DNA from 3 places in the Vibrio sp. TRT 29B02 genome. Region 3 is predicted to be linked to each of the others. Evidence: predicted binding sites of a transcription regulator. Region 3 holds the regulator's gene; each other region holds the start of a gene.
The links. Region 3 encodes PurR, which represses purine synthesis genes. Its sites were predicted from a motif close to TNANGNAAACGTTTNCNTNA; they were not measured.
Positions count from the first base shown of each region.

Region 1: ACQEXT_RS12095 (NCS2 family permease) is a predicted target of PurR. The motif match lies at 3,005-3,024, and genes of this name have one in related genera.
Region 2: ACQEXT_RS00890 (NupC/NupG family nucleoside CNT transporter) is a predicted target of PurR. The motif match lies at 5,353-5,372, and genes of this name have one in related genera.

Region 1 covers NZ_JBNJOJ010000017.1:57,531-68,081, reverse strand. Annotated here, with positions in the region: gene ACQEXT_RS12105 (ATP-dependent zinc protease family protein) at 1-271, opposite strand, end outside; gene ACQEXT_RS12100 (aminoacyl-histidine dipeptidase) at 555-2,024, opposite strand; gene ACQEXT_RS12095 (NCS2 family permease) at 3,045-4,334, shown strand; gene tet(34) (oxytetracycline resistance phosphoribosyltransferase domain-containing protein Tet(34)) at 4,574-5,038, shown strand; gene frsA (esterase FrsA) at 5,138-6,385, shown strand; gene crl (sigma factor-binding protein Crl) at 6,489-6,878, shown strand; gene proB (glutamate 5-kinase) at 7,047-8,180, shown strand; gene ACQEXT_RS12070 (glutamate-5-semialdehyde dehydrogenase) at 8,192-9,442, shown strand; gene nrdR (transcriptional regulator NrdR) at 9,547-9,996, shown strand; gene ribD (bifunctional diaminohydroxyphosphoribosylaminopyrimidine deaminase/5-amino-6-(5-phosphoribosylamino)uracil reductase RibD) at 10,009-10,551, shown strand, end outside.
Region 2 covers NZ_JBNJOJ010000001.1:201,986-212,536, reverse strand. Annotated here, with positions in the region: gene ACQEXT_RS00905 (DUF11 domain-containing protein) at 1-1,794, opposite strand, end outside; gene ACQEXT_RS00900 (DM13 domain-containing protein) at 2,057-2,524, opposite strand; gene pepT (peptidase T) at 2,600-3,829, opposite strand; gene ACQEXT_RS00890 (NupC/NupG family nucleoside CNT transporter) at 3,995-5,203, opposite strand; gene ACQEXT_RS00885 (exoribonuclease R) at 5,744-6,190, shown strand; gene ACQEXT_RS00880 (SGNH/GDSL hydrolase family protein) at 6,196-7,449, opposite strand; gene ACQEXT_RS00875 (S8 family serine peptidase) at 7,871-9,901, shown strand; gene ACQEXT_RS00870 (ATPase) at 9,917-10,246, shown strand; gene ACQEXT_RS00865 (sigma-54-dependent transcriptional regulator) at 10,369-10,551, opposite strand, start outside.
Region 3 covers NZ_JBNJOJ010000008.1:107,351-117,901, forward strand. Annotated here, with positions in the region: gene torD (molecular chaperone TorD) at 217-864, shown strand; gene purR (HTH-type transcriptional repressor PurR) at 1,085-2,092, shown strand; cyclic di-GMP riboswitch class I at 2,235-2,320, shown strand; gene ACQEXT_RS07035 (TfoX/Sxy family DNA transformation protein) at 2,453-3,049, shown strand; gene ACQEXT_RS07040 (TVP38/TMEM64 family protein) at 3,188-3,880, shown strand; gene ACQEXT_RS07045 (putative signal transducing protein) at 3,880-4,185, shown strand; gene ACQEXT_RS07050 (alpha/beta fold hydrolase) at 4,188-4,991, opposite strand; gene glgA (glycogen synthase GlgA) at 5,146-6,606, opposite strand; gene glgC (glucose-1-phosphate adenylyltransferase) at 6,596-7,813, opposite strand; gene ACQEXT_RS07065 (GGDEF domain-containing protein) at 8,176-9,864, opposite strand; gene topA (type I DNA topoisomerase) at 10,057-10,551, opposite strand, start outside.

The sequences.
Region 1 (10,551 bases), on a different contig from region 3:
CATAGCGAGACTCTTCATGTCCGCCCGAATCACGAACTATACGTTCATCAATAACTTTCGCTTCACATACAGTTTCGAAGTCCGTGTTATGTTGCATTGGGTGGATCCAGAATCTAACCCAAAGAGCTTCGTCCTTTTTAAAGCTCTCTACTTTGAATGCGTGTAAGCATGAGGTCCTGGCTCCGGTATCAATTTTTGCATTAATTTCTTCAATACCTAAACCCGGCAGGCTGAGGGTTTCTCGCCAACCTACTAATAGTTTTTCTTTCATCGCAGTAACAATATATTTAGAGAGAATTTAAGACACTCTAATGAAGTGAGCATCCCCGACATAACGCGGTTGACTACCGATTATATGGCTTGAAGAGGGTATGAGAATTTACCCTAAGGCGCTTCAAGGACGGCGACTGTAGCAACCATGCCATGGTGTGACTAACGAATTAAAATTGCCGTCACAACAAATTATACTTATTAAACGGTAGTATATAAAACAAAAAAAGCCAGCTAATGTGAGCTGGCTTTTTGAATTACTTTTACTAATGGATTAGTGAATACTATTTATTCGGAATTGCTTCTAACAATGCCACCATTTGGTCCCAGAATAGAGCGACTGTATCGATCTTAACCTTCTCATCTGGAGAGTGTGGGAACTTAATGGTTGGGCCAAAAGAAACCATATCCATATTAGGGTAAGGTTCTTTGAATAAACCACACTCAAGACCTGCGTGAATGACCATGATGTTTGGCTTGTGTCCGTAGATACCTTCATACATATCGCGGAAGATAGCCATGATCTCTGAATCAGCATCTGGTTTCCAACCTGGATATGCACCAGAAAACTCGATATTTGCACCGGCGAGGTCTGCAACAGAAGTCAACATACCTTCAACTTGTTGGCGACCAGAATCGATCAGCGATCGTACTAGGCATAGTACGTTGATGTGATCTTGTTCTGTCGTTACAACGCCAACGTTTAGCGACGTTTCAACAACGCCTTCTATCTCATCACTCATACGAATGACGCCATTCGGGCAAGCGTTCAATGCCGCAATAAAACGTTGCTGGTCAGCAATGGAAAGCACTTCTGACTGAGTTTCGATTGCTTGATTAAATGAGACAATGTCAGTTTCAACTTTACCCAGTTCGGTTTTTATCAAGTTGGTATAGAAGTCAAAAAGTTCAGCCAGTTTAGCTTCGTTTTCAGTTGGAATTGCGACGGTAACAAATGCTTCACGAGGGATCGCATTACGTAAGCTACCACCACGGAACTCAATGAGGCGAAGATCTAACTCTTGAGCATGACCCGCTAAGAATCGAGCAAGTAATTTGTTGGCGTTCCCGCGACCTGTGTGGATATCACAACCAGAGTGACCGCCTTTAAGTCCTTTCAGGATCAGTTGGCGAGTAACAAGACCAGCAGGAATCGCTTCACGAGTAATATTGAACGTCATTTCACCATCGATGCCGCCCGCACAACCCATGTAGACTTCACCTTCTTGTTCAGAGTCTGTGTTTAGAAGAATATCGCCTTCCAACCAACCCGCTTCCAAACCAAATGCGCCAGTCATTCCTGCTTCTTCATCAATAGTAAGCAGAACTTCGATTGGACCATGTTTGATCTCTGTTGAAGCAAGCACTGCTAAACAAGAAGCCATACCAATGCCGTTGTCAGCACCTAGCGTCGTGCCTTTTGCGGTAACCCATTCCCCATCTATATAAGGTTGGATAGCATCTTTTGCGAAATCATGATCTGTGTCTTCGTTCTTCTGCGGCACCATATCGATGTGTGCTTGGAGAACTACACCTTTCTTGTTTTCCATACCTGGTGTCGCGGGCTTTTTAATGAACACGTTACCTGTTGGATCACGACGAACATCTAGGCCTTGCTCTGTTGCCCAGTTAACAATGTACTGGGCAAGGGCTTCTTCATGCTTTGAAGGGTGAGGAATAGAACAGATCTTATCGAAAAACTGCCAAAGTGGAGCAGGTGATAAGTTGCTGATTTCAGAATGGAATTCAGACACGGATGACTCCTTTTTAAGAATAATGCCAGATCATATGATTTGTAATCTTAATAATGTAGAGAATTAATCTGCATCTGGCCTATTAAGTAGAGGCACAGAATATCACTCCCAGAGTCGCGGGTGTAGTGAAACCGCAGCTGAATTATCTTGTGGCTATCACAGAATACGGAATTGTCTCGACTACGCTATGTAGCTAGATTCGTATAAAATGTAGGAAAATAAAACAACAAGCTGATAATTCTGTAATTTAATTACGGAATTATAATGATCTTTATCAAGTTTTAAATTTTTTGTGACTTTAATCACTTTAATGCTTGTAATTAAATTTCTTTGAGGTATATTTGTAACCAACTTCCCAAGCGAAGAAAGAAATGCTCAAAGGATGAGTCCGATTTGTCGCCTCCAAGGAACCGAGAAATCAATATTTGTAATCTGTTTTAATTGATTTAGAAGGTGATAGTTATGAAAGGTTTACCAAGTGCAGCGTTCTGGCTAAACAGCTCTGTTTACACAGGCAGCTTTACTTACCCAACAAGCTTCGGTTACTAACCCTAAGCTTGTCACTCTCGAACAGTTTGTTCACCCCTATTATTGGAATTCTTTACGGCTCCTATATAGCTGACATGATTCAACCGCCACTCAATCTGAGTGGCGTTTTTTTTTATCTATCCTTTTCCTCTACTCGATATATTTCTTGATTTAGGTGTATCGACCTATCTACCTAGTTATTACGCATTTAGGCACATATTTGTTTGCTTCTTCGCGCGAGTTTCCTAAGAAGAGTTTTCCGTTAGAGTAAAAAAGTGTCTTTTGAAAACTCTCTACTCAATGATGTTTATTGACTGAAATAAAACAAGAAAACACGCTTGCCTCTCATTGTTGTTTGTTTGAAATGTCGTTTTACAGTTAGAAATATTGATTAGAGTCATAATTCTATCTGGAATTTACTATTTGATGACTTTATAATTCGAGCCAATCGATTACGCAACCGTTTACTTTTTACCCTTTTAGGATTCGATCATGTTCGAAAAACTGTTCAAGCTCAGTGAAAACGGCACCAACGTTAAAACTGAGATCATCGCTGGTATTACTACTTTCCTGACGATGGCTTACATCATTTTTGTCAACCCAGCAATGCTTGCAGATGCAGGTATGGACAAAGGTGCTGTGTTCGTAGCAACCTGTCTTGCAGCTGCGATCGGCTGTTTCATCATGGGCTTTGTCGCTAACTACCCAATCGCACTGGCTCCGGGCATGGGTTTGAATGCCTTCTTTACCTACGGCGTAGTGTTAGGCATGGGCCATTCGTGGCAAGTTGCTTTAGGCGCGGTATTTGTATCGGGTCTGATTTTCATGGCGTTGAGCGTATTTAAGATCCGTGAATGGATTATCAACTCAATCCCAATGTCACTGCGTACTGGTATCTCTGCGGGTATCGGTCTCTTCTTGGCTTTCATCGGTCTACAAAATTCAGGTATCGTTGTTGATAACCCTGCAACACTTGTGGGTCTAGGACATATTACAGGTTTACAACCAGCGCTTGCTGCTCTGGGCTTTTTCCTGACCATTGGTTTGGTGTACCGCGGTGTGCGCGGCGCGGTTATGATCGCGATTCTTATTATCACTGCATTGGGTCTAATCGTGGGTGATGTTCAGTGGGGCGGCTTCATGTCTATGCCACCAAGTGTTGCACCAACATTTATGCAGATGAATATCGTTGATGTTTTTGAAGTAGGCATGATTTCAGTTGTATTCGCGTTCCTTTTCGTTGACCTATTCGATACGGCGGGAACACTCGTTGGTGTTGCAAGCAAAGCAAACCTTATTAAAGAAGATGGCAAGCTTCCACGTTTGAGCAAAGCGCTTTTGGCTGACTCAACGGCTACGTCTGTTGGTGCAATGATCGGTACTTCAAGCACGACTTCGTACGTTGAATCAACAGCAGGTGTGGCGGCCGGTGGCCGTACTGGTCTTACTGCTGTGGTTGTTGGTGTGTTGTTCCTACTGGCGTTATTCTTCTCACCATTGGCTGGTATGATCCCTGCCTACGCAACGGCTGGAGCTCTATTCTACGTTGCGATTCTAATGATGTCAGGTTTAGTAAGCGTTGACTGGCGTGACCTCACAGAAGCGGCTCCGGTTGTTGTGACCTGTCTTCTTATGCCACTGACTTACTCCATTGCTGAAGGTATTGCTCTTGGCTTTATCTCTTACGCAGCGATCAAACTGCTAAGTGGCAAAGGTCGTGATGTTTCTATGAGTGTTTGGGTTCTTGCTGCGGTATTCATTATTAAATACCTAGTAGCTTAAGCGCTAACTCATTGATTTAGTTCGCTAGTTAACCTCAAATACGCTATTTTTCGCCATAACAGTTGCTCTGTTATGGCGATTATTTTTGTAGTAGAGACAAATTCCCCTTTGGTATTGTATGTCGCATCCGTTAAAATAATCGTTTGCGTAGCTTTTCCCCAGATATGTCTGGTGCAATCGTCCTGAGATTCTTGACGCGTTGCTGGGATGCAGATTTTAAAAATTATTAGGTTATTACAATGAGTAAAAAATTCATCATCACTTGGGACCAAATGCACACGTTCTGTCGCGAACTTGCTGAAAAACAGATGCCAGCAGAGCAGTGGAAAGGAATTTGGGCTGTGAGCCGTGGTGGTCTTGTTCCTGGTGCAATCCTAGCTCGTGAGCTGGGTATTCGTCATGTTGATACTATCTGTATTTCTAGCTACGACCATGATCACCAGCGTGATATGACGGTTGTTAAAGCACCTCAAGGCGATGGTGAAGGCTTCCTTATTGTTGAAGATCTTGTCGATAGCGGTGACACGGCGCGTAAACTGCGTGAAATGTACCCAAAAGCCAAACTGATCGCAGTATGTGCTAAACCAGCGGGTGTTGAACTGCTGGATGACTACGTTGTCGATATTGCTCAAGACACATGGATTGAGCAACCTTGGGATATGTCAATTCAGTACGTAGAGCCAATCAACCGTAAGCAAAAGTAGTCGCTAGATTGATATCTCGGCAAATAATTGATGGATGACCCTTTATTGGGTCATTTTTTTTATTACTATTTAGAAAATGATTTTAATTAGGTTGTACTAATGTCCGAGGAAGTCAGTAAGAACCTCTCAGAAACCTTATTCGCTAACCATAAGCAAGCGAAAGAGACTTCTGCGTTGACCCAATACATGCCAACAAGCGAGAAGTTTCTTGAAGAGAAACAGTTGGAAGATGGTTACAAGTGGTACCGAAACTTGCGCAGAATGCAGTGGGCGTGGCAGGGATTAGATCCTATCGAAATAGAATCTGTCCTCGCTAAAATTGCGGCTTCAAAACATTCTCGTACTCATGATGAGTGGCTCGACACTGTGATGGGATATCACAGTGGTAACTGGACATACGAGTGGACGAAATTGGGGATGCTACACCAGAAGCGTTCGGCCGAGCTAAAGGGTGAAATGGCGGCGGATGAGCTATTTAATGCATCGCTCTGTTTTAGTATCGCTGGTTACCCACATTTGAAAAATGACCGCCTTGCGACTCAAGCGCAGGTACTGGCAAGTAGCGCTTATACTGAAGCCACTAAAAAGACCGGATTTATCGTTAAGCGGATTGAAGTGCCATATCAGAAGAAGAGTATCGTTGCTCATCTCCATCTGACCAGTACGGAAAAGCCTCAGCCTGTAGTGATGGTCAGTGCTGGCTTAGATAGCCTACAAACAGATTTGTGGAGTTTGTTCCGCGATCATTTGGCGAAGAAAAACATCGCAATGCTCACTGTCGATATGCCTTCGATTGGACACAATATCCATTGGAACCTGACTGAGGACACGTCGTGTTTGCATCAGGCAGTGCTGAATGAGTTGTACAGTATCCCGTGGGTCGATCATCATAGAGTTGGTCTGATTGGTTTTCGATTTGGCGGCAATGCGATGGTGCGTTTGTCATTTATGGAGCAAGATAAAATCAAAGCGTGCGTATCATTAGGAGCACCTATTCACGATGTCTTGTCTTCGCCAGCCAAGTTAAAGCAGATGCCCAAAATGTATTTAGATGTCTTGGCATCGCGTCTGGGCAAAAGTGTGGTGGATATTAATAGTCTCGCAGGTCAGTTGATGGCATGGTCTCTTAAGGTTCAGGGGATTTTGTCTAGCCGTAAAACTCGTGTACCGATTCTCGCCATGAGTTTAGAGAATGATCCAGTCTCACCCTATAGTGACAATCAGTTAGTGGCACTTTTTAGTGATTACGGTAAAGCTAAGAAAATTAGTGCTAAAACAATTACACAAGGCTATGAGCAATCCCTCGATTTAGCGATAAAGTGGTTGGAAGACGAGCTAATTAGATGACATTTCAGCTAATTTAGACAACACTTAATCATATCGACTACCCAGACTTTTAAGTCCTTTCTAGTAGGCGATTATAATAAGTCAATGAATATGGAGATTCATTATGTCTGAACCGACGAAAAGTCCAACGCACTACCGCTTGTTATCAACCCTAAGAGCTATTGGTCCTTATCTACGAGAATCACAGAGCACGGATGGCATGTATATCTTTGATTGCTTGTCTGTGTGTGTAAACGACAAAAAATCTCCTGAACAAAGGGAGTTTTGGGGCTGGTGGTTAGAGCTCGAGAAAAACGGCGATCTATTTGAAGCTCGCTATCGAACTGGATTGTATGATGTGGCAGGTGAGTGGCAGGAGAAAGCATTACCGAAAAAAACGGTCGAAGATGTGACGCGCACTCAGGAGGCCTTCCATCAGAAACTGATAGAAACACTGAGTAAGGATTTCGAAATACCAGTGGCAATGCATAAAGAGTCGGTAGAATTCGTCTAATTTTCGTTGCTTATTATTGCTGTTCACCAAAAAGGCGCTTTTTAGCGCCTTTTCTGCTTGTGAATTTGCCATTTGATTGCTAAAACATCAGGTCTAATCGATCTTGTTAGCCTATCTTCTTGCGCTAGGGTCGTGACGGTTTTTTATTTATTTCATAGTAGAAAGGCAATGAATCAAGAAAGCGGAAAAGCATCACAGTCTCAGACCGTGGTGGTTAAATTAGGTACAAGTGTTTTAACTGGTGGCACTCTGGCTTTGGACCGAGCTCATATGGTTGAGTTGGTTCGTCAATGTGCAGAACTGAAAAAGCAAGGCCACTCTGTCGTGATGGTCTCGTCTGGCGCGATTGCAGCAGGACGCGAACACCTAGGATACCCCGCACTGCCCAACTCAATGGCAAGTAAGCAGCTACTAGCGGCTGTTGGACAAAGTCAGTTAATTCAGACTTGGGAGTCATTGTTCGCTATTTATGGACTAAAAATCGGACAAATGCTGTTAACACGTGCCGATCTTGAAGACCGTGAGCGCTTCTTAAATGCGCGTGACACCATCAATGCGTTAGTTGAAAACGATATTATTCCTGTTGTTAACGAAAACGATGCGGTGGCAACCAGTGAAATCAAAGTGGGTGACAATGACAATTTGTCTGCCTTAGTTGGCATTCTTTGTGGTGCTGACAAACTGTTACTTCTTACCGATCAAAAAGGTCTGTTTACTGCGGATCCTCGCAAAGACCCTAATGCTGAGTTGATTAAGGAAGTAAAAACCATTGATGACACGCTGCGTAAAATTGCAGGTGGCAGTGGTACGACACTCGGTACCGGTGGTATGGCAACAAAACTGCAAGCAGCGGATATTGCACGCCGAGCTGGTATAGAAGTCATTATTGCGGCTGGTAGTGCACCGAACGTAGTATTCGACTCATTGGGCGAACATCCACAAGGAACTCGATTCCTACCTTGTGAAGAGGCACTAGAGAACCGTAAGCGCTGGATATTGGCGGGGCCTGCTGCGTCTGGTGATATTGTTATTGATGATGGTGCTGTGAATGCTGTAGTCGGAAAGGGCAGCAGTCTATTGGCTAAAGGCTTAACCAAAGTAAGTGGTGAGTTTGCTCGCGGAGACGTCGTGCGAGTAACTGATGTCAAAGGCAAGCTGATTGCACGTGGTATCGCGAGCTACTCCAGTCAAGATATGGCGAAGATCGTTGGCAAGCATAGTAAAGATATAATCGGAATACTTGGGTACGATTACGGCAACGAAGTGCTTCACCGTGATGATATGGTCGTCATCCAAGAATAAGGAAAAACAAAGTGGAACTGATTTCAATGGGGATCGCGGCAAAAGATGCGGCGTTCCAACTAGCGACTGCTTCGACAGCGCAAAAAAACAAAGCCCTAGCTATCATCGCTGATGAACTTGAAGCGAATGCAGACACTATTCTAGCTGCCAACGCTAAGGATATCGCCAAAGGCCGCGATGCAGGTTTGAGCGACGCATTACTTGATCGTCTTCTTCTTAACCAAGAGCGTCTATCGGGGATTGCCAATGACGTACGTAACGTTATCAGCCTTAATGATCCAGTGGGTAGCGAGCTAGATAGCAAAGTGTTGGAAAACGGAATGACGCTGTCTCGTCGCCGTGTTCCTCTTGGCGTCGTGGGTGTTATCTATGAAGCGCGTCCAAACGTGACCATCGATATTGCTGCATTGTGCTTAAAAACAGGTAACGCCAGTATCTTACGTGGCGGTAAAGAGACTTTTTTCTCTAACATGGAGTTGGTTAAGGTTATTCAATCTGCACTAGCGAAAGCTGAACTTCCGGCTGCATCAGTACAGTACATTGAAAAACCAGATCGTGAATTGGTTTCTCAGCTACTAAAACTGGACGATTACGTTGATATGATTATTCCTCGTGGTGGTGCTGGTCTACACAAAATGTGTAAAGAGAACAGCACGATTCCAGTGATCATCGGTGGTTTTGGTATCAGCCATATTTTTGTGGATGAGAGCGCTGATTTGGTGAAGTCTCTGGATGTGGTAGAAAACGCTAAAGTTCAACGCCCTTCCGCCTGTAATGCACTTGATACTCTGTTAGTACATGAGAAAGTGGCGGCCGAATTCTTGCCAATGCTGATCGAGCGAATCAACGACCAAGTTACCTTTGTTGTCGAAGCAAGTGCGAAGCCTTTTATGAGTGCAGCCAAACAGCAGCGCGATGCGGTAGAGGGTGACTTTGATACTGAATGGCTGAGCTACACTCTGGGTGTTAAGGTAGTGGCGGATGTTAAAGAAGCGATTAACCACATGCGTGTGCACAATGCTAGCCACTCAGATGCCATCATGACCAACAGTCTTGTTAACTCGGAGTTGTTTATAAACTCTGCTGGTTCGGCTGCGGTTTATGTGAATGCCTCTACGCGTTTCACTGACGGTGCTCAGTTTGGTCTGGGTGCGGAAGTTGCGGTATCAACCCAAAAACTTCACGCTCGTGGTCCAATGGGTCTAGAAGAGCTAACCAGTTATAAATGGGTTGGTAAGGCGAACTACTTGCCGCGCAGTTAACAAATATCGGTTAACATTGGTTGAAAAAGGGGCTAACGGGCCCCTTTTGCTTTTATTAAGAATACTTAATCCGCTAAACTGTCTGTCACTTATATGGAGGTGATATGCATTGTCCTTTTTGCTCTGAGAATGATACTAAAGTGATCGATTCTCGCTTGGTTGCTGATGGCCATCAGGTTCGTCGCCGTAGGCAGTGTCTTGCGTGTAATGAACGTTTCACAACTTTCGAAACCGCTGAACTGGTGATGCCTCGTGTGATTAAATCTAACGGGAATCGTGAACCATTTAATGAAGACAAAATGGTGGGTGGCCTTCAGCGGGCATTAGAAAAACGCCCAGTAAGTGCCGACGCAGTCGATGTTGCGATTAGTATGATTAAGTCACAACTTCGCGCAACAGGTGAACGCGAAGTACCTAGTGAAATGATAGGTAACTTGGTGATGGATCAACTCAAAGAGCTAGATAAGGTTGCGTACATTCGCTTTGCTTCTGTTTACCGTAGCTTCGAAGACATTCGAGAATTTGGTGAAGAGATTGCAAGGTTAGAAGATTAAGGCCGTTTCTCTATGACTACCTTTACTCGGCAAGATTTTATCATGATGTCCCGCGCTATTGAGTTAGCAAAAGGGGGCATCTATACCACGGCTCCAAATCCCAATGTAGGCTGTGTTATCACCCTTGATGGTGAAGTCGTGGGTGAAGGCTTTCACTTGCGCGCTGGTGAACCCCACGCTGAAGTACACGCCCTTCGAATGGCAGGTGAAAAGTCAGTGGGTGCCACTGCATACGTGACGTTAGAGCCTTGCTCTCATTACGGCAGAACTCCACCATGTGCAGAGGGGCTGATCAAGGCCAAAGTGGCTAAAGTCATTTGCGCGATGCAAGACCCCAACCCCCAAGTCGCAGGGCGCGGGATTAAAATGCTGCGCGATGCGGGCATAGAAGTTGAAGTCGGCCTGCTGGAACAAGATGCGATCAATCTAAATCCGGCATTTATCAAACGAATGAAAAGCGGAATGCCGTTTGTTCAATTAAAAATGGCTGCTAGCTTAGATGGTCAGACAGCCTTGTCTAATGGCCAAAGTCAGTGGATCACATCTGCGCAAGCG
Region 2 (10,551 bases), on a different contig from region 3:
CGCACGAAGGTTATCCTCAGGCATCTGCACACCCGAACCTTCTTCTATCACGTTATCACTACACGCAGGGTTATCATCGAGAATCAGACCCACGCTCGAGTCGTTGACTTCAGCAGTAAGCTTGTAAGTCACGAACTTACCAGGTGCAATATCTGGTGACACTGTCACTGGAGAACTGGTCCACGAGCCATAGCTATATTGGCCATGATCGGTACCTTGATTATCTTCTGCGCTGATAGGTTCCAGCTTCCAACGTTTGAAAGCCTGCCCCTGACCTGCACCAGCAGCCATATCTGTGGTAACACAAGTTAAGTCATCGACGATTTGCAGATCGTTAGCGAAATATTTTGACGAAGAGTTGGAAACTTTAATCTCATATTCAACGGTATTGCCCGGGATATACTCAGACTCTCTGGTCGTTTTAACGATCTTAATTTCAGAGTCAGAAACATTGAGCGTTCGCTCTGCAGCAAATATATTGCTGATTTGCGCGTCTTGCTCAAGCGCACCATCAGCGTTGAATATCGCCGCATTAGCCCCTTTTATCTCACCGATCGCGACGGGAGAAATACTCGCTTTAAGCTGATAAGTGATACTTTCATTTGGGTAAATAGAAACTTGATCATCAAAATCTACATCTGATTGAGAGCCGAGGTCTTTATACTTGGAAAGAGAATTGCCACCAATATCGGTCACCTCAACACTCCACTGAGCGAATGGATTACCAGATAAGTCGCTGCTATTGTGCTCAGGTTGTAAGTTGTTACCTAAACCTAAGTCAGTGATCAGTTGTTTGATATTGTGTTTAACATGATAGCCGTAAGCAATGCCTTGACCGCGGTTGCTAACTTTAACAGTAAAGACACGCTCTGAACTAACCAGATATGGCGATACATTATTGAGTGTATGTTCAATACTAACTATGGGCTGAGCTGGAGGGGTGATTTGCTCATCACTTTCAATATTGCCTTCTTTGGTATGCGCTGTTGCTGAAGTGACGATGTCTCCAACAAGATCGTTAGCTACCGTCGTTGTAACGGTATAGGTCAGCTTGCCTCCTACCACAATCTTTGCATCTGTAACCGCCAGATCACCGCTCGTAGCAAAAGTACCAAGTTCACTGCCACTACCGGTTGTTTTACCACTGATGGTGACATTACTAAACGGAGATGAAGTAGCTCCGTTGCTATGCTCGACAGCCAGTGATTCGAACGCTTGATTGATATCAAGACCTTGAACTCGATAACTGCCTGTGTTGGTCACCGTGAGGGTATAAGTCAGTGAATCACCGACGAGGTACTCATCTTTATCTGCCGAGAGCGCCAGTTCATATTGGTAAGGAACTGGGTTAAAAACACTCGCCATACTCGGTACAAACACTTCTGCGCTACCATCGCCATCAACGTCTGCTCTAACCGTGGTTTTGCCTAGTTCTATTTTACCGATCGCATCATCACTCACTTTGGCTTGGATGACATAATCGTTGCTACCGAATGGGAATAACTTTGCATCAGATACCGACAGATTCGAATCACTGCTGGTAAACGAACCAGGGTTTGACCCCCAACTATTTGAAGCCGTAATTGTGACTGAACTAAACGCTTTACCACGGCCAGACTCGGTGTCGGTCTGTGTATCCCAGACAAGGTCTTCCACTTCTACGTCACGGAATGTTTTCGCAGTAGTATTTTTTACGGTGACATAATAATCAATCAACTGACCATTTTCGTATGTCGAACTTGCGGGTGTAACAACAACTTCTATATCTGCCGCAAAGGCTTGTATAGAAAACATTGCCAATAACACTGTGATTAAAGAATACAGTTTTGAAGGAATCTGGTTTAGCAAAACGGTTTCATCCCATTGTCTAATTACTGCTATCGCGATTGTTTTATTTTTTGATTAGCAGCGGTTGAGCAAGCTACGCATTATTGTTTTGAACGGTCATCGGTTGTCACTGCACTGTCAGAAAGCATCTATTGAGTGTAAAAAATATCAAATACTCAAATTTGAGATACCTTTAAAGCCTATTATTCAGAAATATCCTACATAATAGTTATCTATATCTTGCCGACGTAATAAACTGGTCAAAGCTTTCACACCAGATGATAACGGTGTCGTATTTAGCCGCATCAAACCCTGTTGGAAGAGTGACAGTAAAGCGATCGAAACTTTTGACATCACCAACCTGAACCATCTGTTCTTTTTGCGCTAAAAAATCTGCTTCGGTTTCAATAAAGGTTGGCGAAAAATATAACTTGTAGTCGGGCCCAGGAGCCAACTCGCCAACAAAGGCAACTTCATCTTGGCTGATGGAAAGTGAACCTTCTCCCCAATGTAAAAAATCACTATCTTTGCGATCTTTTTGAAAACTCGCAGTATAGATAGCCTGCGTGGTGATACTTTGCACCTTCTGCATCGTAGGAGATGGGGGTTGAGTGAGAATGGGCAACGCATAAATTCCTAATGCGAAGCCCAATGCGATACACATCGTGTGTGTTAGCAGCAGCAATATCCTTTTCATCCTGACACTCACTTGAAAAATTACTGCTATAAATGTATATGATCTTTAATGAAATATCATTGTTGAATTAGATACTTATTGGTAATTAAGAGCTGTTTTCTCTGCCAATGTCACAATAACTTTTACCGCTTGCTCCATTCCCTCTATCGAAACGAACTCATGAATGCCATGAAAGTTGTAACCACCGGTGAAAATGTTAGGGCATGGCAGACCCATAAATGATAATCGCGCACCATCCGTACCACCACGAATTGGCTTAATCTGGGGCTGAACATCACACGCAATCATCGCTTGTTTCGCTAACTCTATGATATGCGGATACGGCTCCACTTGCTCTTTCATGTTGAAGTAGCTATCGGTTAACTTCAATTCAACTGAGCCGTGCGTTAATTGGCTGTTCAACTCGGCAACTTTTTCAATCATAAATTGTTTACGAGCCGCTTGCCCTTCACGGTCAAAGTCTCGGATGATGTAGCCCAGCTCGCTACGCGCAACCGACATACTCGCGGACTTCAGATGGTAGAAACCCTGATAGCCATCAGTGCACTCAGGAGTCTCGTCACTTGGCATCATCATTTGGAACTGAGCAGCAATGTTCATTGAGTTGACCATCTTGTCTTTTGCTGTTCCAGGATGAACATTGACACCATGGCAAATAACATCAGCACTGGTGGCATTGAAGTTCTCAAATTCCAGCTCACCGACCGGACCACCATCAATGGTGTAAGCCCACTCGGCCCCGAACCTTGCCACATCAAACTTGTCAGCACCTCGGCCGATCTCTTCGTCCGGCGTAAAGCCAATACAGATCTCACCGTGAGGGATTTCGGGATGGGCGATAAGCTCCGCCATAGCAGAAATAATTTCCGCAATGCCTGCTTTATTGTCTGCCCCAAGTAACGTTGTCCCATCTGTGGTAATCAAGTTATGCCCATGTAATTGATGCAAATCGGGATATTGAATTGGAGAGAGTATTTGGTCACCTTTGCCTAACGCAATATCACCACCCTGATAATCTTCTACAATCTGCGCTTTTACATTCTCACCTGAAGCATCAGGTGCAGTATCCATATGCGCGATAAAGCCAATCGCTGGAACAGGATAATCTACGTTACTTGGTAGTTTAGCCATTACATACCCATTGGAATCGAGAGAAACATTACTTAAGCCAAGTTCAATCAATTCCTGTTTAAGAAATTGAGCAAAGGTCATTTGTCCTTCGCTGCTTGGACAGGCAAGATGGTTCGGATTTGATTGAGTATTAAAAGTCACATAGCGCAGAAAACGTTGTACCAATTCATTCATAAATACATTCTCTTATAATTTAAGCCTTACTCATAACGAGCTCTCATCGTACGCCTTCTTAGCTACAAGGCTTTGCTATAAATCATTTTTTTCGCAATAACTAGCGAATACAAAAAAGCCCGAAGAGCATAGCTACTCGGGCTTAAAAATATTCAAGTTGCAGGATTAAAGCAGAATAAAGATACCTGCTAAACATGCACTCATCAGGTTAGCTAATGTGCCAGCAAGCACAGCCTTAATGCCTAAATTGGCTACTTCAGCGCGTCTCTCTGGCGCAATAACGCCGATTGATCCCAGCTGGATTGCAATAGAACCAATGTTAGCAAAACCACAAAGTGCAAAAGTAATGATGACTTGGCTATGCTCTGAAAGCAGAGCTTTATGTTCAACAAAATCAATGAACGCAACAAATTCATTCATTACGATCTTCTGACCAATGTATGAGCCAGCCATCAACACTTCATTGGAAGGAACACCTATAACCCATGCGAGTGGCGAAAACAAATATCCAAACAGCGCTTGGAGCGTAATGCCACTAAAGCCAACCAACTCTCCTAGGCTTTCAAGACCCGTGTTCACCATCGCAATCACACTGACAAAAGCTATCAGCATAGTACCCACCGCAACGGCCACCTTCATGCCATTCATCGCACCACTTGCTAGTGCATCAATCACATTACTCTCTTGCGCTTGATCCATTTCAATATTTGATTGGTCGATAGGAGTATCACGTTCAGGCACAATGATTTTTGCCATCATCAAACTACCTGGTGCAGCCATAAAACTCGCGGCAATCAGATATTTTAGCTCCACTCCCAGACCTGCATAGCCACCGAGCACACTCCCTGCTACAGACGCCATGCCACCAGCCATAACCGCAAACAGCTCAGAACGAGTCATTCGAGAAAGAAAAGGACGAACTAGAAGAGGAGACTCACCTTGAGAAAGAAAAATGTTACCCGTTGCCACCAAAGATTCTGCTTTACTGGTGCCAAGAAACTTTTGAATACCGCCACCGATGAACTCGATAACTTTTTGCATAATGCCGAGATAATAAAGTGCAGAAATAAGAGCACTGAAGAAGATGATGATAGGAAGAACGCGAACAGCAAAAATGAACCCAGTGTTCGCTAGATCACCAAATAGGAAGGCTATCCCTTGGTCTGCAAACCCCAATAAGCTCGATACGCCGCTACTTAAACTTGTTAATGCTGCCTGTCCCCAAGGGAAGTAAAGCACTAACGCTGCGAAAGCAACTTGAAGTAACAGAGCACGGGACACTGTTTTCCAGTTAATTGATTGGCGACTTTCCGACAGTAATACTGCACACAAAAGCAGGGCAACGACACCGATTAAGCCAAATAAAACATTCATTAAAAATTACCTCTACAAGCATTGAATTGGTAGCTGGTCCTGTCCTTGGGGTCATTCACCATTCCCTGTGACGGCTTGTATTGGTAGAGCTGTTATTCTCAACCGGGCGGAAAGTATAGCGCCACGAATGAGAGTTTCATCACATATTTATACGCAAACGTTCAAGTGTTCAATGTATGACCACTCTGCATATTTGGCACACCTACTGGTCGCGGTAAACTTCGTCTTTGCCCTTGTCAACATACGCACTTAAACACCTATAAAATTGGAACCAAACTCTCAATTTCACTATCAGGGCATCACAATTATTGGCCAAAAACTGGCGTTATATCATTTGGCACCTAGTGTTAAGTAACAAAGCTTAACGTACCTTTGGTATGACAATTAAGTTCACTACAACGTCATAGGCGAACCTAGCTAACACAACTAAGACTTTCCCCGCTCATGCGGGGATTTTTTTGGCTCGTAAGGAAGGATCGTATGGCATTTTTCCTCCCAACCGCTAGAATACCCGCCCTACTTTGATGTCTGAGAGCCTATATGCAACGCGATTACACTTACAGCAGTCTCACTCAAACTTCTCGTGAAGAGCTTGAAGAATTGAGCTTGAAAATGATTCATCGTCTTATTCCTGAAGAATCAATGACAGAACTGTTTACGTTTGAGCAAGATGAGGCCGAAGATCAGGATAAGCTTCAAGAAGCTCAGTTTGACGCAATGCTCAGAATGAACGCTATCGCACTGAGCCAACTGCCAGCATTGTTTGAAGAATCGGACAATAAGCAGCAAAACATCATTCGAATGCAGCGACTACTGCTGTGGCATTTTTACACAGTGTCGTTTCATCTAGAGCGAGCGATTCCACTTGAGACTCACTGTAACCACGTTGAGATAATCCTCAAGGAGAGCCCTCAAAACGCACTCGAATGGGTAACCACACTCACTGACTTACTGCGTCAATACGCTCAGATTGCACAATCAAAATGACGATACTAGAAAGGATGAGCTACGAGTTGCTGGCTGTCTTCTAGCATCTGTTGTGCAACATACTGGTGTGTCGCTGTTGTCGGATGGGTTACGTCCCAAAACACAAACTTATCCGAACCTTGATAAGCACACTCAGAGCGCAAAGGATGGTTGTACAAATAGTCGACGGATGAAGAACGATTAATATCGAGACACGCTTCACTTGCGTTAACAAATCCATGCGCTTGAGGATCGGCAACCAAGCTCTCAAACAAAGCATGAGTATCATGCAGAGTAATGGTGTACCCCTGTGCAGTGTAGTACGCCACTTGTGCTTTTATGAATCGATTCATCTCCACAATCTTCGCGCGAATTTTGTCAATGTCTTCTTGGGTAGAATAGCGAAACTGAGGCGCACGTGTTGCGTCTGGTAACGTCATTAACAAGAGGTGCTTCGCCCCAGCGTCGGTAAGTCGAATCAGTGCCTCTGCATAATCAGATTTAACCTCTGCGACACTTCGGTTGTAATTCATGAAGTCATTCAATCCAAACTCCAAGGTAAATAGCGTATTTTCAGGTCGGTAGTTTTTCGCTAACTTCGCATAGGTTAAATAGGATGTGACCTGATCCCCGACGCCCGTTAACGCAATGTATTGGTTCTCGCCTGCAGCCCCACCGACCGCCCAGTTGTAAAGAGGTAGATTCTTCGCTTTAGCAATGTATTCCGTCCAAACAAACCCGTTTGAAAAATGCCCCAAGAACCAACTGTTCGGGTTAGGGAAACGCCACTGCGAGGCATTAAAAATATTACCGGTATCCGATAAGCTATCGCCAAACGCAATCATCTTGTTGATTTGCTGCGGCTGAACAACAGGGTCATTGCTCCAGATCGAATGGTTATATGAGAAACGATTGTCGGCCGCATAGTAAGTAATATCGGCATTGTCATTCGCTAGGTCCAATGTTTGTTCGCAACGTTGTTTAATGATGCTGTGGGGAGTGTCGGTATAAAACATGTTTTTAAACGACACAGAGCTCCACCAATATCCATTCAAAGTCAAGTAACTTCCGTCAGGGTTTTCAGCCCACTCCCAATCCGTGCCAGGGTCATCTTTGGAATAGCTGGTTCGATACCAACATCGCACATAAGTATAAGTTTGCTTACCCTGTGCACTGACAACCTGTGCGGGAGAAATCATCTCAGGGGTAATCAACTCTTCTGACGCCGAAGCAAATGCGAGTGGCAGCAAGGCACTCATTAGTGTCATGGTTCTTTTCATAAGATTCTCGTTATTGTAATTAATGAGAAACGCTCTCATCTAAATACATTTTCAGACTAATTACTCTAATGAGTCAAATGTAAGAATATTCCTATATCCAGCTTTGTAACCAAGATCTATTTTCAATAGATTTAGTAAATATATCCCACCGCCCTAAAAATAGAATATTTACTCAAAATTAGTGACTAGAAAAGCAGCCTTTCACTACTAAGTAATTGCTTTATAAGAATATATAAGCACCATCATTGTTAACGGAATGTGTTGTTTTGAAGATCTTTTGTTCAGTTTTACCGATTCAGGACATAAATGTATTGGTATTTTCTGACAACTGAGCATAGCTATATTGCTCATTCACATTTTCGTTGAATGAGAACTAATTAATAAAAAGTGAATAAAATTGTCTCAAAAGGAATAAGACAAAATGCATCACAAAACAAATACAATCAAAGGTTTGTTTTCAACTACTGCGGTTGCGGTAGTGCTAACACTACCAACGTCAGCATACGCTTCTTTAACTGGGTTCGACGAATCCAAACTACCCACCAAGTACATCGTTAAGTTCAAAGGTGACCATACCGCTCTTTCTTCAATGAGCAGTAGTCCTTTCTCCGGACCACGAATCGTACAAGAATCGGTGTTGGAACAACTCAACGCCAACAAAGTGGAAAAGCTAGGTGACCAATCGATATACAGTATCGAAATCGACAACACAAAAGTAACTCAGTTAAGTAATCGTAGTGACGTCGAGTATGTCGAGATTGATCCACCTCGCTACCTTTTAAGTGAAACGGTGCCATGGGGCTACACCGCCGTAAACGCTCAGCTTCTTGATGACTCAAACGCGGGCAATCGCACTGTGTGTATCATTGATTCAGGTTACGACTTATCACACAACGATTTAAGTGGAAACCGAGTCTCTGGAACAAATGACAGTGGGACAGGTTCTTGGAGTGCTCCGGGTAACAACAATGCCCACGGCACTCACGTAGCGGGAACCATTGCAGCAATGGCGAACAACGAAGGCATTAAGGGCGTGATGCCAAATCAAAACGTTAATTTGCATATTGTTAAAGTGTTTAACGAATCGGGATGGGGATACTCCTCTAGCTTGGTTAAAGCGATTCAAACCTGTGCAGACAACGGTGCTAACGTGGTCAATATGAGCCTAGGTGGCAGTCAGTCCAGTGTTACTGAACAAAATGCACTACAACGCATTTATGACCAGGGGGTACTGCTGATCGCTGCGGCAGGTAACGACGGCAATACCGCACACAGTTACCCTGCCTCCTATGACTCAGTCATGTCGGTCGCTGCAATAGACAATCAAAATGCGCACGCGGCGTTCTCACAGGCAACGGATCAAGTTGAGATTTCTGGTCCAGGTGTGGCGATCTTGTCCACAGTTACGATCGGAGAAGGTAAACTTTCAGACATCCAATTAGACGGTGTCAGTCAATTCGACCGCGGTATCGTCCCACATAACCGCTTAGTACAGCGTTCGGGCAACTATCAATCTGAGCCTGTTGCTGGTTCAGTTACTGCGTCTCTTGGTGTTTGTGACACCTCCAACGGCCGTTTCACTTGCGCAGATATGACTAACAAGATTTGTCTGGTTGAACGGATTGGTAACCAAGGTTCAGGAAGCTATCCAGAAATAGATGCCGTTCAAGCTTGTTCCGATGCAGGTGCTAGAGCGAGTATTGTTTACAGCAATAGCGACTTGCCTGGACTACAAAACCCTTTCCTTGTCGACACAAACGATACCGCGCGTATCCTGTCGGTCACGGTTGACCGAGAATTTGGCCAACAGCTTCTCGCATACGCAGGTCAGGAAATCTCAGTGTCAACAACGCTTGGAGAGGACTACGAGTATTACAACGGAACTTCAATGGCAACTCCGCATGTCACCGGTGTCGCTGGTTTAGTCTGGAGTTACTACCCTACTTGTACTGCGGCTCAAATACGTAGCGTGCTAACCAAGACAGCTACCGATATTGATGTTGCAGGACGCGATAATCGAACAGGCTACGGTCTCGTTGACAGCGACGCTGCGGTTAAGTATCTCGAGCAATACGGTTGTGAAGGTTCTGGCAACGGCGATAATGGAACTGATAGCTATGTAAACGATACAGCGGTTGCGATCCCAGACAACAACTCCCGTGGCGTGATAAGTGAACTATCTGTAAGCCGTGCTGGCGACGCTGGTATCATCACTGTAGCGATTGATATCAGTCACACCTACATCGGTGATCTCAAGATCACATTAATCTCACCAGAAGGTGGTCAAGTCATCCTGCATGACAACACAGGTGGCAGTTCAAATAACATCCAGAACAGCTATCAAGTTGACTTTACTGGTTTTGAGTCAAAAGGTGATTGGCAGCTAAAAGCTGTTGATAGCGCAAGACGAGATGTCGGTACAATTAATCGCTGGTCACTGACTTTTCCATAAGGAGTTCAAGTCACTATGGTAAATAGACTCATAACATGTTCAATACTGTTGATGATGGGGATCACAGGCTCGGTACTCGCCAATAGCCAAGGTTTCCCTTTCCCCGGAAACAAGCAAGAGGCTATAGAACAAGCACCAACAAGATATTTCGTTAAATATTTTGCTGGTAAAGGCCCCGAAGCTCGTAAGGCTATCACTCTATCTGGTCTAAACATTGTTGATGAGCTACCTAATGACCAAGTATTTGTGATTGAGGGAGAGTCAAAACAAGTTGAAAAACTGATGCAGAGCTCTTCGATTGAATACACCGAACCCGAGCCGATAAGAAAACTATTGGCTCAGTAATGACAAAGGCGAACATCCGTTCGCCTTTGCTACTTTTCCACGCCTAAGTCACGAACAAAACCACTCTCTTCGTAACCATGCTCTCTCACGGTATTAAAGCTTCCAGTGAGCGGTGTAAATGTCTATGACCGACTTTTAAATTTGTCTTTGTCGATCGCGTGTTTTTTCATCCTTAAATAGAGTTTTTTCCGCGGAACTTGCAGGTAATCAGCGGCCTCACTCACTCGCCCCGAATGCAAAAACAGCGCATCTTCAATTACACCTTTTTCAAAATCATCCATCAATTCATCAAGCGGTAACTGCGT
Region 3 (10,551 bases):
GGAATTGCTCTAAAATTGTATTCTATTCATAAATAGTAACATTTCTAGTAATTATCACTTTAAAACTAAGAAAGATGATTTTTTCTTGATTCAAGACAAAAGTCACCCACTCATTAACATTCATTCATAATTGATGGTAACTTATCACACAAGCCGTTATCCCTATTCATTTCTATTGGTTAAACTAGTAGATAGTTATTTTAGGAGTTGAACCTAATGCAAGAAATTAAAGCATTTAATGAGAAACGTGCCGAGATTTACTGGTGGCTATCAAGCCTGTTTGCCAATGAGCTTACTGAGGAAAATATCGCGCAGTATCATTCCGCTGAAATCCGCGCGTTTTTGACTGGTTTGGGTGAAAATGCCGCTTTAAAACCTGCAATTGACCGTGTCACTGATGCGCTCAATCGCTTGATGGATCGTGAAGATGCTCAATTGGAACTCGCCGCAGATTTCTGTGATCTATTTTTAAAGTCAGATAGAGACTCTGCCCTTCCTTATGCCTCTATGTACATTGGTCAATCGGGATTACTCAACGACACGCCAGCTAAAGAGATGGAAGAGCTCATGGCGAAACATGGGGTTGCAGTTGAAAAAGATCTAAACGAGCCAGCCGACCATCTTGCAATCGAACTCGACTTTCTTGGCAATCTTATTATTCGCTCAAATGAGTTGGAACAAGAACGTCATTTAGAAGATGCGTTAAAAGAGCAAGAAGCGTTTATTCAGCAACACCTATTGAGTTGGGTTCCGAAATTTTCAGCCAAGTGTCAGACACTCGATGACTTCGGCTTTTACTCTGCAATCGCCAGCCTTACTAGCGCTTTCTTAGAGCTAGATTGCAGCTATCTTGCAGGCGAGTAAAAAAACGCACATTGTGAGCTCAAACCTACAACTTTGACGTTTTTTGTTTGCTCTCTGAGAGTTTGCGGTCTAGAATCGTGACCGCAAACGATAAAAATGAACGATTCAAATACAAACCGCTAAATAAGGGCGGTTTTTGTGTTTCTGATACTTTCTGCCAGACTATTTTATTCTACACTTGAATATATTTGCTTGGCAGTCATCGACAGGACAAAACCTTATGGCCACTATTAAAGATGTTGCTCGCCTAGCCGGTGTTTCAACAACCACTGTGTCTCACGTAATTAATAAAACACGCTTTGTTGCTGAAGCTACTCAAGAAAAAGTAATGGAAGCGGTGAACGAGTTAAACTATGCGCCAAGTGCTGTTGCGCGTAGCTTGAAATGTAACACGACTCGTACAATCGGTATGTTGGTCACCCAATCAACAAACCTATTCTTTTCAGAAGTGATTGATGGCGTAGAAAGCTACTGCTACCGTCAGGGCTACACGCTTATCTTGTGTAATACTGGTGGCATCTACGAGAAACAACGCGACTACATCCGCATGTTGGCAGAGAAGCGCGTAGACGGCATCTTAGTCATGTGTTCAGACCTTACTGAAGAGCTGAGCGAAATGCTCGATCGCCATAAAGATATCCCTAAAGTCGTTATGGACTGGGGTCCTGAAAGCTCGCAAGCGGACAAGATCATTGATAACTCAGAAGAAGGCGGCTACCTAGCAACAAAATATCTGATCGAACGTGGTCATAAAGATATTGCCTGTCTAAGTGGTCACTTTGAAAAAGCCGCCTGTCAGGAGCGTATTCGTGGTTTCAAACGCGCGATGAGTGAAGCAGAACTTTCGGTGAATGAAGATTGGATTCTTGAAGGCAACTTCGAGTGTGATACCGCCGTACTCGCCGCAGACAAAATTGCAGCGATGGATAACAAGCCAAGTGCTGTGTTTTGTTTCAACGACACAATGGCATTGGGTTTGATGAGCCGTCTACAGCAAAAAGGCATTCGAATTCCTGAAGATATGTCAGTCATCGGCTATGACAATATTGAGCTGGCTGAGTACTTCTCTCCACCATTAACAACTGTCCACCAACCAAAACGTCGTGTTGGTAAAAACGCATTCGAAATCTTGCTTGAGCGGATCAAAGATAAAGAGCATGAGAAGCGTATTTTTGAAATGCACCCTGAGATTGTTGAACGAAATACCGTCCTTGATTTGAACAAATAGTTCAAATCGTTCGCTTAGCCGGTAGCACATTATTGGCTAAGCGGATAATTCACCTCTTTTTACTGAACCAAGATCACACTTATTCCATTTCGGCGTGATGTCCTACGCATATTTTATTTATGCTCTAAATGTTCGAACAATGCCACGAACAGGGCAAACCACTCCGAAAGGGTGGGACGCAAAGCCTCCGGCCTTAAACATGATATGTCTGGTAGCGGGGTTGCCGATGGTAAATATGCACTTGTCATACACGAATTACTAACGGTTGTATGACGCCTTACTTACAAAGTACCTGCATTATTTTGCTAATCTCTCGGACCTGAACTGGTGGCGTATAACTATACACCGAGAATAAACAGCATGGATAAACCAATACTAAAAGACTCAATGCGATTATTTGAGCAACTTGGCTACATCAAGTCTCGTTCAATGTTTGGTGGCTTTGGCATTTTTGCTGATGACACGATGTTCGCACTCGTGGTCAACGATAAACTTCACGTTCGTGCAGACGCAGAACTGGCTAAACAATTTAAATCTCAAGGACTCGAGCCTTACGTTTATAAAAAACGCGGATTTCCCGTTGTAACGAAATACTACGCCTTGTGTCATGACTGGAGTTCAGATACCAATAAAACCTTAGAACTCGCCAAGCTTGCACTTGATGCGGCAAACAACGAGAAGAAAACTCAATCGCAAGCGAAACCAAGTCGCCTCAAAGATTTACCGAACTTACGATTAGCTACTGAGCGTATGCTCAATAAAGCAGGTATCGAAAGTGTCGAAAACCTTGAAGAAACCGGCTCAGTTAACGCATTCAAAGCCATTCAGTCTACTCACTCTTCTGACGTTAACATCGAGCTACTTTGGGCATTAGAAGGTGCGATCAATGGCACTCACTGGTCCGTCATTCCTCAAAATCGACGCCAAGAGCTGCTCAACGAGCTTAGCCATCACTAACAGATAAGTTATCGAATCAATAAAGAGTCAGCCTTAGTGCTGACTTTTTTCTTATTTGTGAAATTTACTGCTTGCTTTCCCTTTCTAGTCTATTAACACTTTAATTTCGCTAGCTTTGATGTTTGATGGAGATGTTGTATGAGTAAAAAACTGATTTTGGGCGTTGTGTTCATCCTTGTTGTTGTATTGCTAGCCCTTAATTTTGGACAGTATCTCACTCTGGAAAACGCTAAAGCTCAGCAAGCCGAGCTCGCTCTATTTATCGCAGATAACTTCGTTGTCGCGGCCGCTAGCTATTTCTTGGCCTATGTCACCATCACCGCCTTTTCTGTTCCGGGTGCTGCTGTGGTCACACTATTGGGAGCTGCCCTATTCGGTTTTTGGACAAGCTTAGTCCTTGTCTCTTTTGCCAGTACCATTGGCGCAACTCTGGCTTTTTTAAGCAGCCGCTATCTTCTTAGAGACTGGGTTCAAACGAAGTTTGGTGACAAGTTGTCATCAATCAACCAAGGCGTTGAACGTGACGGATCATTTTATCTATTCTCGTTACGTCTAATTCCTGTTTTTCCGTTCTTTTTGATCAACCTATTGATGGGGCTAACACCGATTACGACTTTACGATTCTACTTGGTGAGCCAGTTAGGTATGTTGCCAGGCACAGCGGTATACCTCAACGCGGGTACCCAGTTGGCGCAGATTGAACACTTATCCGGTATCGTTTCTCCAAGTGTGTTGGCTTCCTTTGCCTTATTAGGTCTTTTCCCTGTTGTCGCTAAGTGGATAATGGCCAAACTCAAATCGACGCCTTCAGCATCAAACGGAAACGTGTAATGCGTCTCTACTCAGCGACAACACCACCTGAAGCACATATCGTTTGTGAGTTATTGAAATCACAGCAAATCCTTTGTGAGGTGCGGGGCGAAGGTTTATTCGGTTTACAGGGAGAGCTCCCTTTTGGTGAGAACAGTGAACCGTATATTTGGCTATTCGATGTTCAACAACTCGCTCAAGCACAAGCAATCATTGCCGATTTTAAGCGTGCTGAAAGAGGAGTAAGCTGGCGGTGTAGTGAGTGTAGTGAACAAAACGAAGCTCAATTCGGTTTGTGCTGGAAGTGCGGCGCCTGTATGCCCTAACTCTATTTGGCTTCGATTTGCTGCTGAATAAAGGCTATCGAGTGTTGGTTAAATTCATCAGGCCTTTCAACATTACAGACGTGACCACAATCAGCGATTTCAAGTAATTGGCTTTTACGGTGAGCGGCAACCATCTCTTTAACCGGTTGAATGAACATGTAGTCACGCTCGCCCATCAAGTATAGCGTTGGGATGGGTAACTCACGATCCTTGAAGTATCGCATCAACGGATTAACTTCAGCAGTAAGAATAAACCAACGCTTGAACTCTTTTTGGCATAACTTTTTGGCTTCACGGATAAATAAGTGACGTGATTCTTTTTGCGTACGTTGAGGCATCACGATATAGGCAAAAAGGCTGTATAACCACATGTAAGGAACAATGTGCTTACAAAGGTTACCTAGTTTGACCAACACTTGAGAGCGTGTATTAAGACGCGTTACAGCGCCTCCCAGCACCATTGACTTCACTCTGTCCGTCGATAACTCTGCGATATTACGAACAATAATGGTACCCAACGACATACCCACAAAATGGGCTGAACGAATCTTTAGGTGATCAAGTACCTTGAGAATATCCATGGTCACGGCTTTGAAGGTATAGCGGTTTGCAATCAGCTCTTTGAGCAACTGATTCGATTTGCCATGACCGCGAAGATCAATCAACAATAGATTGAAATGCTCCCTGTACGCTTTGATTTGTTTAAACCAAATCGATGAACTTCCCCCAGCACCATGCACAAAGACAACCCACTCGTCACTAGTAGGGTGGGCAAACGTTTTGTGGAATAACAGGGTATCGCTCATATCAGACAAGGGCCACTTAGGTTCAAAATCTTGGCTTAGGAGATTACCATAATCCTAGAAGGATTTAAGTCCGACAACTCCATTTATCCGTCATTCTCTGGTCAAAAATGTAAATATCATTGAAAAAGGCGTCGAAATGACGCCTTTAGACAGGTTAAGCGTGAAGGGCCGACCGATACAGGTTGATATACTCTTCAGCCGCTTTAGACCAACAGAAGTTTTGTTCCATCGCATACAATTGAACGCGTTTAACTTCGTTTGGTTGTTGGGCATATAGCAAGAGTGAACGCTGTAGAACGTTTAATAACTCACTCGGCTCAGGTTGTTGAAAAACAAAACCAGTCGCCGTATTAGGTCCTTCGTCGTAATCATTGACACTATCACGCAATCCCCCGACGCCACGGACAATGGGTAACGTGCCATAAGCCATACTATAAATTTGATTCAACCCACACGGTTCAAATTCAGAAGGCATGATAAAGAAGTCAGAGCCCGCCTCGACCAAATGAGCAAGGTCATTATCGTAGGCCTCGACAAAGACGAATTTATCGCTGTGTAACGCTTCAATCTCTTTTAGCTGCGCCGCCAAGACAGGGTCTCCAGTACCAACGATGACCACCTGAACTTGATGCTTCAAGAAAGCATCCAGAATCGGGATTAGATAGTGGATACCTTTCTGGTGCGTTAGGCGACAAACCATGCCATATACAGCTACATCACACGCTTCTAAACCAACACGTTGCTGAAGTTCTTTCTTACACGCTTTCTTCCCCCGTACCATGCTTTGTCGCGTTGCTTTGTAGTTCACAGGCAAAGAAGGATCGGTTTGAGGGTTCCATGCCGAGTAGTCACAACCATTGAGTATCCCGACTAAATCCTCAGCTCTGTGCTGAAATTCCGCCGCCATACCATGGCTACCTAACTCAGTTTTTAGTTCCTGTGCATAAGTAGGACTCACGGCATTAATCTTATCCGCACACATAACGCCCGCTTTTAGCATGGTTACATGGGTGTCACTCACAGCCGCATCACCAGCGTAGCGTGTGTGCATCTCTGGTAGATTCTGTAACTCATCATAGCTAAACACCCCTTTAAATACGGCGTTATGCACCGAGAGTACACTTTTCGTCGATGAAAAAAACGTATCCGCTCCGTAGCGGTGTTTCAGTAAGTAGGGAACAAACCCAGTATGCCAGTCATTGGCGTGAACGATATCTGGTTGAAAGCCAAGTTTCGGTAGCATATCGAGGCACGCGGCACTAAAGAAAGCAAACCTTTCACCGTTGTCTTGATACGCTTGGTTGTTCTCCGCGTACATTTCCGAGCGGTTGAAGTACTCGTCGCAATCAATCGCGTAGACAGGTACTCCCACGATTTCGAGTTGTTTAACTCGATACGGTGTGTGCGGCCAATATTCAAGCTGTGTGTCCAGTAAAACTGGAGCTTGTTCAATGCCCGCTACTTTCTGGTATGCGGGTAGAGTGATACGAACATCTTGCTGTAATGTGAGCAATGCTTCAGGCAGCGCCTTGGCAACATCTGCCAAGCCACCGCTTTTGATTAACCCTTCAACTTCCGATGCTACAAATAGAATGGATAGATTCTTAGTAGCCAATACGTGCTCCTTTTGGAATGACAACGATACCCTCTTCCGAGACATGGTAGTGTTTCTTATCTTCCGATAGGTTTACACCAATTTGGGTACCCGGTGCAATATCCGCATCCTTATCGACGATCACGCGGCGCAGTACACAGCCCTCACCGACCTTAACATCACCCAGTAGGATACTTTCGCTAATGTCACACGCAGAGGCGATGTTGCTGCGGAAGCCGAGTACCGATTTTTCAATTCTCGAACCGCGAACATAGCTACCGCTGCACACAAGACTATCGATAATTTGTACTCGACCATTGTCAGAGTCAGTAAACGTTGCCGGTGGTAACGGTGGATAATAGGTGTGGAGAGGCCATTTACGGTTATACAGCGAGAAAGGCGCGTCTTTCGCGAGCAGATCCATATGAGCCTGCCAATATGCGTCAATCGTACCGACATCACGCCAATACACTTCTTCTTTCTCGCCAGTAATGCGGTTGGTGCTGAAGTCATACACGAACACATCGCCGCGAGGGAACATCTTTGGAATGATATCCTTGCCGAAGTCATGAGTTGAGTCTGGGTTATCTGCATCTTCAATCAGCTCAGCAAAAAGCGTCTGTGCTTCAAATACATAGTTACCCATAGATACTAACGCGTATTCTGGATCGCCAGGGATAGATTTCGGGTACGCTGGTTTCTCTTCAAAACCTACCATTCGCCCTTCAGCATCGACTTCAATGACACCAAATTGAGACGCTTCACTTAAAGGCATACGTAAAGCAGAAACGGTAAGCGAAGCTTGCTTTTCTTTGTGGTAATCAAGCATTTGCTTGATATCCATCTTGTAGATGTGGTCTGAACCAAAAATACAAACTTGATCCGGTTCAGATAACTCCATAAAGCCGAGGTTTTGGTAGATAGCATCCGCCGTACCTTCGTACCAACGCTTCCCGGTACGCATCTGTGCTGGAATAGGGTCAATAAAACGGTCGGTAATACCGTTGATATTCCACCCTTTCTTTAGGTGGTGAAACAAAGATTGAGATTTGAACTGTGTTAACACGTAGATACGCATTAGGTCAGCATTAACAAAGTTATTTAGTGCAAAGTCGATAAGACGGTAGCTACCGCCAAAAGGCACCGAGGGTTTACTGCGAGACTCCGTCAGTGGGCGCAGGCGCGAGCCTTCTCCACCAGCAAGGATCATTCCCAAAACACCAGCCATTTAATTCTCTCCATTTTATTTATTGTGTAATGAGCCTTTATTTAGGGGGGCTCATCTAGTTCCTTTAGCCCACTCCAGTTCCTCGTAGGAGTGGGCACAACAATCGCTGCCGCGCAAGACTCTAAGCCTAGTTCTTAGCGTAAAAGGATTATTATAAGTTATCGTATTTCAGCAAGATTACAATTTAAAACATGCCGTCCTTTGGAGCTCACAATTGTTGCTTTGCAGCGCTCTGCGATAGCTCACACTATCTCGCCGCAAGCTCACAAAGAAGCAACAAATTAACTACATTAACGTGACTTCGCTCGAATAGCTTCGGTGAATATAATCAGGGTATTACCTAGGGTTGAAACCCACGTAAATCAAGCCGTTTGCCTTTCACTTGACACCGTATGAATGTGAATCGTCGATTGGTTGGACTGTGCCAGAAACAATGAACTGTCTGCCAACGCGAGAGCCTGTTGCAAACTCATCTGAGGTTGAATAAGTGCTCCACCAATAGAAAGTCTGATCAAATGGTGGGAATGAATGGTGTCACTATCTTGATGTGAATCGACATACTGCTTAATGCGCTCGGCGATGCGTTCTAACGTCCTAGTTTGACCACATCTAACCAACACCAAAAACTCATCTTCTGCCCATCTTGCCGCCACATCGTACTCCCGAATCGCTCGTTGCAAGCCTCGAGCCACCAACTGCAAAGCATTTTGGTATTGATGACTCTCTTCTCCGGAGTCAGATTGCACCTTAATTCCAGCGTCAATCCACAACAAACCAAACTGATACTGTTCACGAGAAGAGCGCGCTAACTCAGCACTGAGTTCTTTTTCCAGACCTCTACGGTTATGTATCTGGGTTAAAACATCAAATGTTGATAGCTCATCCAGTATCGCCGTTCTAGACGCGACCAGATTATCTAATCCCTTGCGACTATTTTGTAGCTCATGCTCAAGCACATCTAAGCACTGTTCAAGATTAAGTGAAGCGCCATCTTGGCCAGTCGAGTTGTCTTGCACAAGTCGATAAATGCGCTGATTCCAATATTCTCGAGGGACTAACCAGTGCTTGACTAGCCAACCAAAGAGAAGAATTGCGACGATTAAGGTTACAGCAAGCAGTGGGAAATAGAGTTGGGTATTAACCCATGTCGGCACTATCGCATCAATACTGACAAAGGTCACTTCATACCACCCTAGAGACTCGATGTAATAAATCGCAACAGCGGCTCGCCCACCACCTTGGTTAACCATCAGCACTTGCGCTTCTTGACCTTTCTTCTGCAACTTCATCAGTTTTTCGAGCGCTTGATAATCTTTATCATTGCTAATTACACTGCTGAGCAGGGGTTTCCTTGAACGGCTATCACGCAGTGGGTATTGAACAGAATCGGCGCCTAGGACCAGTTGGATCCTCATCTGTTCATCAATAAAGTAGGTTTCTATCCCTGTGGGTTGTGAGTTATGAAACGGCTCGATCAGTTCCGTGAAATCGATACCAGTGCCGAGAATACCTAAAAACTGACCGTTCTTTTCTATGGTCTGATTAATCCAGATCTTGGTTAATCCCAGATGTACATCATGAGCGATATTGACGGAGAGATCGATTCCGCTCGACTTCTGCTCGAAAAACCATTTATCGATAATCGCATCTGGATCCAGATAGTGGCGAAAGAAAGCTCCTTGGCGGATGCTATTTACATCGTTGTAGTGATAAGACAGGTTCTGATCTAAGGCGACGAAGAAATTTTTGGACGCCAGCCGCCAACGAAATTGTTCAAGTGTATCTTCTGCAACGGCTAGGTAGACTGAATCTTCGCTGTTTTGCGCCCATGAAGTGATATTGGGGTGAGTAGCCAACTGTTTTACGATCTCGGACTGAGCCGTTATAGGCTTTAACACTTCGGCGTCATGTTTGGCAGAGACTTGAGCAAACTCCCATAGCAATCCCTCAATCACGCTATCTAGCACTCGTTTTGAGATACTAAAAGCGGCTATCACCAAAATCAAGCTACCTGCGATAATGATACTTAGAAGCCTTAATCTCTGTCTCATGGCACCCTTCCCGTTATTCTTCTAAATCAATAGAAGCTAGAGATAATAATGTCAAAAGACAGACTGAGAATCACAATATATTAACAACCAATAGGTGAATAATTGTATATTGATCTCATAAATATGAAAACAGACAAGCGTTCGTCTAAAAGAAAAGGCAGCCATTATCGGCTGCCTTTCGTATTCTATACCCTACTTGCTTTTTGCAGGTTTCTTGCGCTTATCAGTAATTTCCCACTTACCGTCCACATAAAGTGCAGTGTAGCCGGTAGGCTTACCGTCGACTTCAGTACGGACATAGTTCTCTTTTGACTTACGACTAAAACGAACCACCATTGGTAAACCATCAGGATCTTTTTCTGGAGCTTCCGTTAAGTAATGGAACTTGGCTGAAAGACGATCTTTAAAACGCACCAGTTCTTCCACTAGAGGTGCACGTGTTTCACGTGATTTAGGGAAGGTACTCGCCGCTAGGAACAAACCTGACGCACCATCGCGAAGTACGAAGTAAGCATCTGAGTTCTCACATGGCAGTTCTGGCAAATGAACAGGGTCCTCTTTCGGTGGCGCGACTTCTCCGTTTTTCAGGATCTTACGTGTGTTCTTACACTCTTCACTCGTACAATCCATGTACTTGCCGAATCGACCGTTCTTGAGCACCATATCGCTGCCACACTTGTCACACTC